Regions from separate parts of the Kineococcus terrestris genome, predicted to be linked through region 1. Evidence: predicted binding sites of a transcription regulator. Region 1 holds the regulator's gene; each other region holds the start of a gene.

Evidence for each region. Region 1 encodes HrcA, which represses chaperone genes, less so after heat shock. Its sites were predicted from a motif close to GNTNGCACTCGGNNNNNCCGAGTGCNANC; they were not measured.
Region 2: a site for HrcA is predicted at 1,781-1,809, ahead of AB8M62_RS02860 (FmdB family zinc ribbon protein). Genes of this name have one in related genera too.
Region 3: a site for HrcA is predicted at 2,200-2,228, ahead of AB8M62_RS15510 (acetolactate synthase large subunit). Genes of this name have one in related genera too.

The regions. Positions count from the first base shown of each region.
Region 1 is NZ_JBEUEI010000011.1:100,066-103,316, reverse strand. Features, by position in the region: gene dnaJ (molecular chaperone DnaJ) at 1-784, opposite strand, end outside; gene hrcA (heat-inducible transcriptional repressor HrcA) at 854-1,891, opposite strand; gene AB8M62_RS08890 (DUF3097 family protein) at 2,035-2,889, shown strand; gene AB8M62_RS08885 (DUF4870 domain-containing protein) at 3,100-3,251, shown strand, end outside.
Region 2 is NZ_JBEUEI010000003.1:41,620-44,870, reverse strand. Features, by position in the region: gene AB8M62_RS02865 (phosphodiester glycosidase family protein) at 1-1,752, shown strand, start outside; gene AB8M62_RS02860 (FmdB family zinc ribbon protein) at 1,866-2,210, shown strand; gene AB8M62_RS02855 (SAF domain-containing protein) at 2,312-3,016, shown strand; gene AB8M62_RS02850 (hypothetical protein) at 3,049-3,207, opposite strand; gene AB8M62_RS02845 (hypothetical protein) at 3,213-3,251, opposite strand, start outside.
Region 3 is NZ_JBEUEI010000028.1:14,532-17,782, forward strand. Features, by position in the region: gene ilvN (acetolactate synthase small subunit) at 1-192, opposite strand, end outside; gene AB8M62_RS15510 (acetolactate synthase large subunit) at 192-2,057, opposite strand; gene ilvD (dihydroxy-acid dehydratase) at 2,340-3,251, opposite strand, start outside.

The DNA of each region.
Region 1 (3,251 bases):
GCAGGTCGTCGCCCGAGCGGGTGAACACCGGGTGCGGGCGCTCGTGGACCTCCACGTACAGGTCGCCGGGCGGGCCGCCGGCCGTGCCGACCTCGCCCTGCGCGGCCAGCTGGATGCGGGTGCCGGTGTCCACGCCCGCCGGGATGCGGATCGTCAGCGGCCGGCGCGCGCGCACGCGGCCCTCGCCGCTGCACTCCTGGCACGGCGAGGGCAGCACCGTGCCGAACCCGTGGCACGTCGGGCACGGCGCGGTCGTCATGACCTGCCCGAGCAGCGAGCGCACGACGCGCTGCACCTGCCCCTGCCCGTGGCAGATGTCGCAGGTCTGCGGGCTGGTGCCCGGCTGGCAGCAGGTGCCCTTGCACGTCGGGCACAGCACCGCGGTGTCCACCTGGATGGAGCGCTCGGCGCCGAACGCCGCCTCGGCCAGGTCCACGTCGACGCGGATGAGGGCGTCCTGGCCGCGCTGGGTGCGGCTGGCCGGCCCGCGCCCACCCGCCCCGGCGCCCTGGCCGAAGAAGGCGTCCATGATGTCGCTGAAGCCGAACCCGGCGCCGAACCCGGCCGCGCCCGGCTGCTGGCCGCCGCCGCGGTCGTACAGCGCCCGCTTGTCGGGGTTGGACAGCGTCTCGTAGGCCTGGGAGACCTCCTTGAAGCGGTCGCCCGCCTCCGGGTCGTCCGTGACGTCGGGGTGGAGCTTGCGCGCCAGCTTGCGGTAGGCGCGCTTGATGTCCTCCGCCGAGGCGTCCCTGCTGACGCCGAGGACGTCGTAGTAGTCGCTCACGAGGCGCTCAGGTCTCCTGTCGGGTCGGTCGGTGGGGGCGGGCCGCGCGCCTGGGCGGGCTCACGGGGCTCACGTGGCGAGGATCCGCGAGACGTAGCGTGACACCGCGCGGACGGCGGCCATCGTCGTGGGGTAGTCCATGCGCGTGGGGCCCAGGACGCCGAGGCGGGCCAGCGCCCGCCCCTCGCCGCCGTAGCCGGTGGTCACCACGGACGTCTCGGTGAGCCCGACGTGCAGGTTCTCCGAGCCGATGCGCACGGCCAGTCCGTCCCCGCCGCCGTCCTCGGCCATCTCCTGCACCAGGCGCAGCAGCACGACGTGCTCCTCCAGCGCCTCCAGGACGCTGCCCAGGGAGGCGGCCAGGTCCGGGCCGGACTTGGCGAGGTTGGACGTGCCGGCGATGACCACCCGCTCGGCCAGGCCGGCGGTCAGGCAGTCGCCCAGCGCCGCCGCGACCTCCGCGGCCACGGCCATCTCCCCGGCCGGGGTCTGCTGGACGACCTCGGTGAGGGCGTCGCGGGCCTCCTGGAGGCGGTGCCCGGCCACCGCGGCGTTCAGCCGGGTCCGCAGGGCCGTCAGCGAGGTGACCAGCGCGGCCGGGTCGGCGGCCGAGCGCAGCTCCACGACGCGCTGCTCGACGCGGCCGGTGTCGGTGATGAGCACCAGCAGGGCGCTGCGCCCGCCCACCGGCACGACCTCCACGTGCCGCACGGCCGCCCGCGAGAGCGAGGGGTACTGCACGACGGCGGCCTGCCGGGTGATCTGCGCCAGCAGCCGCACGGTGCGGTCCACGACGTCGTCGAGGTCCACGGCGCCGTCCAGGAACGTCTGGATGGCGCGCTTCTCGGCCGTCGACATCGGCTTGACGGTGGCCAGGCGGTCCACGAACAGCCGGTAGCCCTTGTCGGTGGGGATGCGCCCGGCGCTGGTGTGGGGCTGGGTGATGTAGCCCTCGTCCTCCAGCACCGCCATGTCGTTGCGGATCGTCGCCGGGGACACGCCCAGGCGGTGGCGCTCGACGAGCGCCTTGGAGCCGACGGGCTCGTGCGTCGACACGTAGTCCTCGACGATGGCGCGCAGCACGGCCAGCCGCCGGTCGTCGCTCATCGGCACCTCCCCCGTCCGCTCGCCGTCCCGGTCCCACCGCCCGCGCTGGCACTCAGCACGGGTGAGTGCCAAGTCTAGACCTCGCCCCGGACACGCGCCGCCCGCTGCCGGGCGGCGGCGCGCCGCGTCCGTAGGGTGCCCGGGTGGCTGCTGACCGGTACGGCTCCGACGTCCTCGCCCGCGACCCGCACCCGCGCCGGCCCGCCTCCCGCGAGGAGACCGCCGTGACCGGGCTCGTCGTGGAGGACGTCGAGACCGGCTGGGTCGGCGCCGTCGTGCGCACCGAGAAGAGCGGCGGCGTGCACGTGGTCGTCCTGGAGGACCGCCGCGGGCGCACCCGCACCTTCCCCCTCGGGCCGGGCTTCTGGGTGGACGGGCAGCCGGTGCGCCTCGTGGCCCCGCGCGGACCCGCCGCCCCCGCCGCCCCCGGTCGCACCGCCTCCGGGTCGGTGGCCGTGGCCGGTGCCGCCGCCCGCACCGCCCGCGCCTCGCGCATCCTCGTCGAGGGCCGCCACGACGCCGAGCTCGTCGAGCGCGTGTGGGGCGACGACCTGCGCGTGGAGGGCGTCGTCGTGGAGGTCCTCGACGGCGTGGACGACCTGGACGCCGCCGTGCGCGCCTTCGGGCCCCGGCCGGGCCGGCGGATCGGCGTCCTCGTCGACCACCTCGTCGCCGGCAGCAAGGAGTCGCGGATCGTCGCCGCCGTCGCCCGCAGCCCGCACGTCCTCGTCGTCGGGCACCCCTTCGTCGACGTGTGGCAGGCCGTGCGCCCGCAGCGCCTCGGCTGGGAGCGCTGGCCGGTGGTGCCGCGCGGCACGTCGTGGAAGCACGGGATCCTCGCCGAGCTCGGCTGGCCGCACGCCACCCAGGCGGACGTCGCGCACGGCTGGAAGCGGATCCTCGGCACCGTGCGCACCATCGCCGACCTCGAGCCGGCCCTGTCGGGGCGGGTAGAGGAGCTCGTCGACTTCGTGACCGCCGACGGCGCCGACGCCTGAGGCACCCCGGGCCGGGGCGGGTCGGGGGCCGCTCGGGGTCGCGCGCCCCCTGCGGCGGAGGCCGGGCGCGCGCCGCCTACGACCTCCGGGTGGACCGGGTGCGCCGACGGGATGGCCCGCCCGCCGGACCCGCGACAGGGGCGCGCGCCGGTGCGAGGATCGGAGTGCTCCCGCCGAGCGGCGGGGGCGCCCACCGACCCTGGAGGAACCGTGAGCGACCCGTACGGGTCCCAGCGACCCGACTTCACGAAGCCGCCCGCGGGAGACCAGCCGGCGGGGCAGCAGTGGGGCCAGCCCGAGCAGCAGCAGCACGGCGGCCACGACCAGCAGTACGGGCAGGGCTACGACCAGCAGTACGGGCA
Region 2 (3,251 bases), on a different contig from region 1:
GCCCGCGAGGTCGCCGTCCGCACCGACCCGGCGGTCCTGCGCGCCGAGGCGCTGCCCGACGGGCGGCTGCGGCTGAGCGCCGTGGCCGTCCCCGCCGCGGGCGGCACCCGCGTCGGCCTGGCCGCGGCCGGGGTGAGCGCGAGCGCCGGGGTGTCCGTCGGCCTGCGGGCGGTGCGCGTGGACGACCTGGCCGACGCGGGCCGCTGGAGCGCGGCCGGCACCCGCGCCGACGTCACCGCCGCGGCCGTGCCCGCGACGGGGCTGGCGGGCGCGGGCGGCGCGCTGCGCCTGTCGTGGGACGTCACCGGGCAGCCCGCGGGCACGTCCGTGGCCGCGCTCGTGCCCGCCGCCCCGCTGCGGCTGCCCGCCGGCGCCCGCGAGGTGGCGCTGGACGTCCGCGCGGACGGGCGCGGAGGGTGGCTGCGCGCGGTGCTGCGCGTCGACGGCGCCGAGCGGCCCGTCACGCTGGCGCCCGCGCTGGACTGGACGGGCTGGCGGCGGGTCAGCGCTCCCGTGCCCGCGGGCGCCCGCGACGTGCGCCTGGTCCGCGTGCACGTCGCGCAGACGGACGTGACGCGCCGCACCTCCGGCGCGCTGGACGTGGCCCGCCTCGACGCGGCCGCCGCCGCGCCACCGCCCGCGGCCGCCGACCCGGCGGCGGCGACCGGGCGGGTGGACCCGGCGCTGGAAACCGCGCAGCCGCTCGCCGGCGGGCCCGCGCCGGTGGCCGTGCTGGCGGGCACGGCCGTGGAGGCGGCGCGCCCGGCGAGCGTGGAGGTGCTGCGCCGCGCCGTCGCGGACGCCGTGGCGGCCGGCGCCGGGCGGGTGGTCCTGGCCGGGGACGTCGCCGGCCCGGCGGGCGGGCGGGCGGGCGCCGCGGACGTGCGCGCCGTGCGGGACGTCCTCGAGCGCTCCGGCGCGCGCTGGGAGTGGGTGCGCGGGAACTCCGAGCTGGGCGCGGACCTGGGGCCGGGAGCGGGCGCGCGCCGGGTGGACGACGCCGGGACCCGGTGGCTGCTGCTGGACGCGGCGGGCGGGTCGCTGCGCGCGGCCGACCCCGGGCAGCTGGCGTGGCTGCGCGCCGAGCTGGACGCCGCCGCCGGCGACGCGGCGGTGCGCGGGCTGGTCGTGGTCAGCGCGCACGGGCCCGGCTCGCTGGCCGACCCGGACGAGGCGGCGCTGCTGCGCGGGTGGCTGGCCGGCTGGCGGGAGGAGACCGGCGGGCGGGTGGCCGTGGTCGCCGGTGGCGCGCCGGGTGCGAGCACCGCGGGCGCGCAGCGGCGCGAGGGGGTGCTGGAGGTGACGGCCGCCGGTGGGACGGGCGCGCCGGGGACGCCGCCGGCGTGGACGTCCCTGGTGGTGGACGCCGCGGCCGCCTCCCGCCCGTCGGCGGGCTCGGCGGCCGTGCCCGGGCGCGACGACGGCTGGCTGCGGGTCGCGACCCGGCCGGTGCTGGACTCCGCGGCCGCCGGTGACCTCGCGCTCGCGCCGGGGGCCCGGGCCGCGCTGGCGGTGAACGGCACCGCCGCCGGGGGCGGCGCGGTGCGCGTGCCCGCGGCGGCCGCGCGGGTCTCGGGGCCGGGGCTGGTGGTGCGCCCCGCGGCGCCGGACGGGCGCCGGGTGGCCCGCGCGGGGACCCTCGCGGTGCTGGACCCCCGCACGCTGGAGGTGACCGGCGTGTCGCCGGGGACGACGACGCTGCGGGTGGAGGCCGGCCGGGCGGTGACGACGCTGCGGCTGCGCGTCGGGTGAGCCGCGCCGCGGGCCCGGCGCGGCTATCATTGGCACTCGACGGGCCCGAGTGCCAGAGCCGGGCCCCGCAGCGCCGCCGCGGCAGCGCCGCGCGCCCGAGCCCAGGAGACGACGTGCCCACCTACGCCTACGCGTGCCAGGAGTGCCAGCACAGCTTCGAGGTCCGCCAGTCCTTCAGCGACGACGCGCTGACCGACTGCCCCGAGTGCTCCGGTCGCCTGCGCAAGCTCTTCAACTCCGTCGGCGTGGTCTTCAAGGGGTCCGGCTTCTACCGCACCGACTCCCGCAAGACCCCGTCCGAGTCGTCCGGCTCCTCCAGCTCGTCCAGCTCGTCCGGCGGCTCCGCCAAGGAGTCCTCGGGCTCGTCCTCGTCGGGCTCGTCGTCCTCCACGAGCTCGTCGTCGAGCTCGTCCTCCGGGTCGTCCTCCTCGGGCTCCTCCAGCACCTCGGCGGCCTGACCGCTCCGGCGGCGGGGTCCACAGCCCGCCGCCGGTACCGCCGTCCACAGGGGCCGGCGCGCGGCCCGGGGCCGGTGGCGGTCGCCGCCTAGCGTCCCCGCGTGCTCGCCGACTCCTCGACCCGACCCACCGCCCCGGCCGCCCCGCCCGCGGGCCGGGGCCCGTCCGCGCGGCGACGCCGGCGGCGGGCCCGCGGCTGGCTGAGCGCCGGGCTGGTGGCGGGGGCGGGCGGTCTGGCCGTCGCCGTCCTCGCCCCGCCGGCGCCCGCGACCACCACCGTCCTCGTGGCCGCGCGCGACCTGCCCGCGGGCAGCGCCCTCGCCGGCGGCGACGTCGTGCCGGCCGCCTGGCCGCGCGCGCTCGTGCCGCCCGGGGCGCTGACGAGCGCCGACGGCGCGGTCCTGGCCGGCCCGCTGGGCCGCGGGGAACCGCTGACCCGCACCCGCACCGCCGGGCCGGGCCTGCTCACCGGGCAGCCCGCCGGCGCGGTGGCGGCCCTGGTCGACCTGCCCGCCGGCGCACCGCCCGGTCTGGCGCCCGGCACCCGCGTCGACGTCCTCGCCCGCGTCCTGGACCCCGTGACGGGCGCCGTCACGGGTGCGAGCGCGCTCGCGGTGGACGTGCCCGTGCTCGCCGTCGCGGGCGGCGCCGCACCCGGCGGCACGAGCGCGGGCCTCGGGGGCGCGTGGCCCGGCGGGGGTGCCGGGGACGGCCCGGGCGCCGTCGTCGTGGCCGTGACCGCGAGCACGGCGGCGGACCTGGCGGCCGCGGCCGGCCGCACCGTCCTCCTCGTGCGCGGGACGTGAGCACCGCGCGCCCGGGCTCGCGCTCCGGGAGGTCAGTCCCAGTGCGGCGGGCGCTCGCGCAGGAAGCGCTCGTCGTCCCCGCCCGTCCCGTCCCCGCGGACCTCGCCCCAGCCGAGGTCGCCGTCGTCGGCGGAGCGCTCGTCCTCCAGCGGCACCTCGCGCTCGCCGTCCTCGCCCGGCCCCCCGCTCACCGGGCTCACCGGGCGCCCCGCCCACCGCGCCCGGCACCCGCGGG
Region 3 (3,251 bases), on a different contig from region 1:
CTGCTTGGTCACCTGCTCCAGCGGCTGCTTCTCGACGTCGACGACGATCGTCATGCGCGAGATCTCGCTGCGCTCGGTCGGCCCGACCGTCAGGGAGTGGATGTTGAAGTTCCGGCGCGCGAACAGCGACGTCACGCGGGTCAGGACGCCGGGGCGGTTCTCCACCAGGACGGACAGGGTGTGCCGGCTCATCAGGAGACCACCTTCTCCGGGCCGGAGGCCGTGTCGGCCCCCTCCTCCCGGTCCCACCGCGGCGAGACGCCGCGGGCGTACTGGATGGCGTCGTTGCTGACGCCGGCCTCGACCATCGGCCAGACCATCGCGTCGCGGTGGACGCGGAAGTCGACGACGACGGGCACGTCGTTGATCGCCATGGCCTTCTCGATGGTGGCGTCCACGTCCTCGGGGCGCTCGCAGCGCAGCCCCACGCAGCCGTAGGCCTCGGCGAGCTTGACGAAGTCCGGCACCGGCGCGGAGTGCGCGCCGTGGTGGGCGCCGGAGTTCAGGTCGGTGTTGGAGTAGCGCTCGGAGTAGAAGAGCGTCTGCCACTGCCGGACCATGCCGAGGCTGGAGTTGTTGATGATGGCGACCTTCACGGGGATCCCGTTGAGGGTGCAGGTCGCGAGCTCCTGGTTGGTCATCTGGAAGCAGCCGTCGCCGTCGATGGCCCACACGACCGCCTCGGGGCGGCCGACCTTGGCGCCCATGGCGGCGGGCACGGCGTAGCCCATCGTGCCCAGGCCGCCGGAGTTCAGCCAGGTGCGCGGGTGCTCGTAGCGGACGAACTGGGCCGACCACATCTGGTGCTGCCCGACACCGGCCACGTACAGCGCCTCGGGGCCGGCGATGGCGCCGATCCGGGAGATGACGTGCTGCGGGGCCAGCGTGCCGTCCTCGCTGTCGGTGTACCCGAGCGGGTACTCGCGCCGCCAGCTCTCGGTCAGCTCCTGCCAGGGGGTGATGTCGGTGCGCCCGTTGGCCTCGAACTCGGCGCGCAGGGCGGCGGTCAGCTCGGCGACGACCAGCTTGCCGTCGCCCACGATCGGGACGTCCACGGCGCGGTTCTTGCCGATCTCGGCCGGGTCGATGTCGGCGTGGATCACCTTGGCGTGCGGGGCGAAGGTGGACAGCTGCCCCGTGACGCGGTCGTCGAAGCGGGCGCCGAGGGCGATGAGCAGGTCGGCCTTCTGCAGCGCCGTCACCGCGGCCACCGTCCCGTGCATGCCGGGCATGCCGAGGTTGGTGGGGTGCGAGTCGGGCAGGACGCCGCGCGCCATGAGGGTGGTGGTGCCGGGGATGCCGGTGAGGTCGGCCAGCGCGGTCATCTCCGCGGCGGCGTCCGCCTTGACCAGGCCGCCGCCGATGTAGAAGACCGGGCGGTGGGCCGCGGCGATCATCCGCGCGGCCTCCTTGACCTGCTTGCCGTGCGGGCGGGTCACCGGCCGGTAGCCGGGCAGGTCGACCTCGGTCGGCCACTCGAAGGAGGTCACCGACTGCTGCACCGACTTCGGGACGTCCACGAGGACGGGGCCGGGGCGGCCGGTGGAGGCCAGGTGGAAGGCCTCCTTGACCACGCGGGGGATGTCGGCGGGGTCGGTGACCAGGTAGCTGTGCTTGGTGATCGGCAGGGTGATGCCGGTGATGTCGGCTTCCTGGAAGGCGTCCGTGCCGATGGCGGCGGTGCCGACCTGGCCGGTGATGGCCACGACGGGCACGGAGTCCATGTGCGCGTCGGCCAGCGGTGTGACGAGGTTCGTCGCGCCCGGGCCGGAGGTCGCCATGCAGACGCCGACCTTGCCGGTGGCCACGGCGTAGCCCTCGGCGGCGTGCCCGGCGCCCTGCTCGTGGCGCACGAGGACGTGGCGCACGTGCGGGGAGTCCATCAGCGGGTCGTAGGTGGGCAGGATGGTGCCCCCGGGGATCCCGAAGACGACCTCCACGCCCACGGCCTCGAGCGAGCGCACGAGGCTCTGGGCTCCCGTCAGCGACGCGACGGGCAGCGTCGGGTCGAGCGGCAGCGCGGTGTCGGTGGTGCTGACCGGCGTGACGTCCGGCATGGTCCGTTCCTCCTCGGGCGGTTCGTGCTTCGTCGACCTGCGGGGGCCCGTGCGGACCCCGGCGTCCGGTCGTCCCTGCGCCGGACGCGAAAAGACCCCTCCGCCCGCAGGCATGACGAGGGGTCGCGCGCTCGGCCGGGCTGTCAGCCGGCGCGCTGTCCGATGGCTACGAGGAACCGCATGGACCGACCGTAGACCCCCGCCCGCCCGGCTGTCAGCCGGGCGGGCGTCGCGTCCCACATCGTGAGACGCGCGTCTCACCCCGTCAGACGGGCACCGCGCTCAGACGCACACCGCGCCCACCGAGGCGGACTGGACCTGCTTGGCGTACTTGGCCAGGACGCCGCGCGTGTACACCGGCGGCAGCGGCGCCCAGCCCTCGCGGCGGGCGGCCAGCTCCTCCTCGTCCACGAGGACCTCCAGCGTCTTGCCGGCCACGTCCAGGCGGATGCGGTCGCCGTCGCGCACGAAGGCGATGGGGCCGCCGTCGACGGCCTCGGGCGCCACGTGCCCCACGCACAGGCCCGTGGTGCCGCCCGAGAAGCGGCCGTCGGTCATCAGCAGCACGTCCTTGCCCAGCCCCGCGCCCTTGATGGCGCCGGTGATGGCGAGCATCTCGCGCATGCCCGGGCCGCCCTTGGGGCCCTCGTAGCGGATGACCACCACGTCGCCGGCGCCGATGGTGCCGTCCTCCAGCGCGTCCAGCGCGGCGCGCTCGCGCTCGAACACGCGCGCGGTGCCCTCGAAGACGTCGGTGTCGAAGCCGGCGCTCTTGACGACCGCACCGCCCGGGGCGAGGTTGCCGCGCAGGACCGTGATGCCGCCCGTGGCGTGGATCGGGTCGTCCAGCGCGCGCAGCACGACGCCGTCGACGTCCGGCGGGGCGATCTCGGCGAGGTTCTCGGCCAGCGTCCGCCCGGTCACGGTCAGGCAGTCCCCGTGCAGCAGCCCGGCGTCCAGCAGCGCGCGCATGACGACGGGGATGCCGCCGATGCGGTCCACGTCGACCATGACGTGGCGGCCGAAGGGCTTGAGGTCGCCCAGGTGCGGCACGCGGCTGGCGACCCGGTCGAAGTCGTCCAGCGTCAGCTCGACCTCGGCCTCGTAGGCGATGGCCAGCAGGTGCAGCACGGCGTTGGTGGAGCCGCCGAGGGCCATGACGACGGCGATGGCGTTCTCGAACGCCTCCTTGGT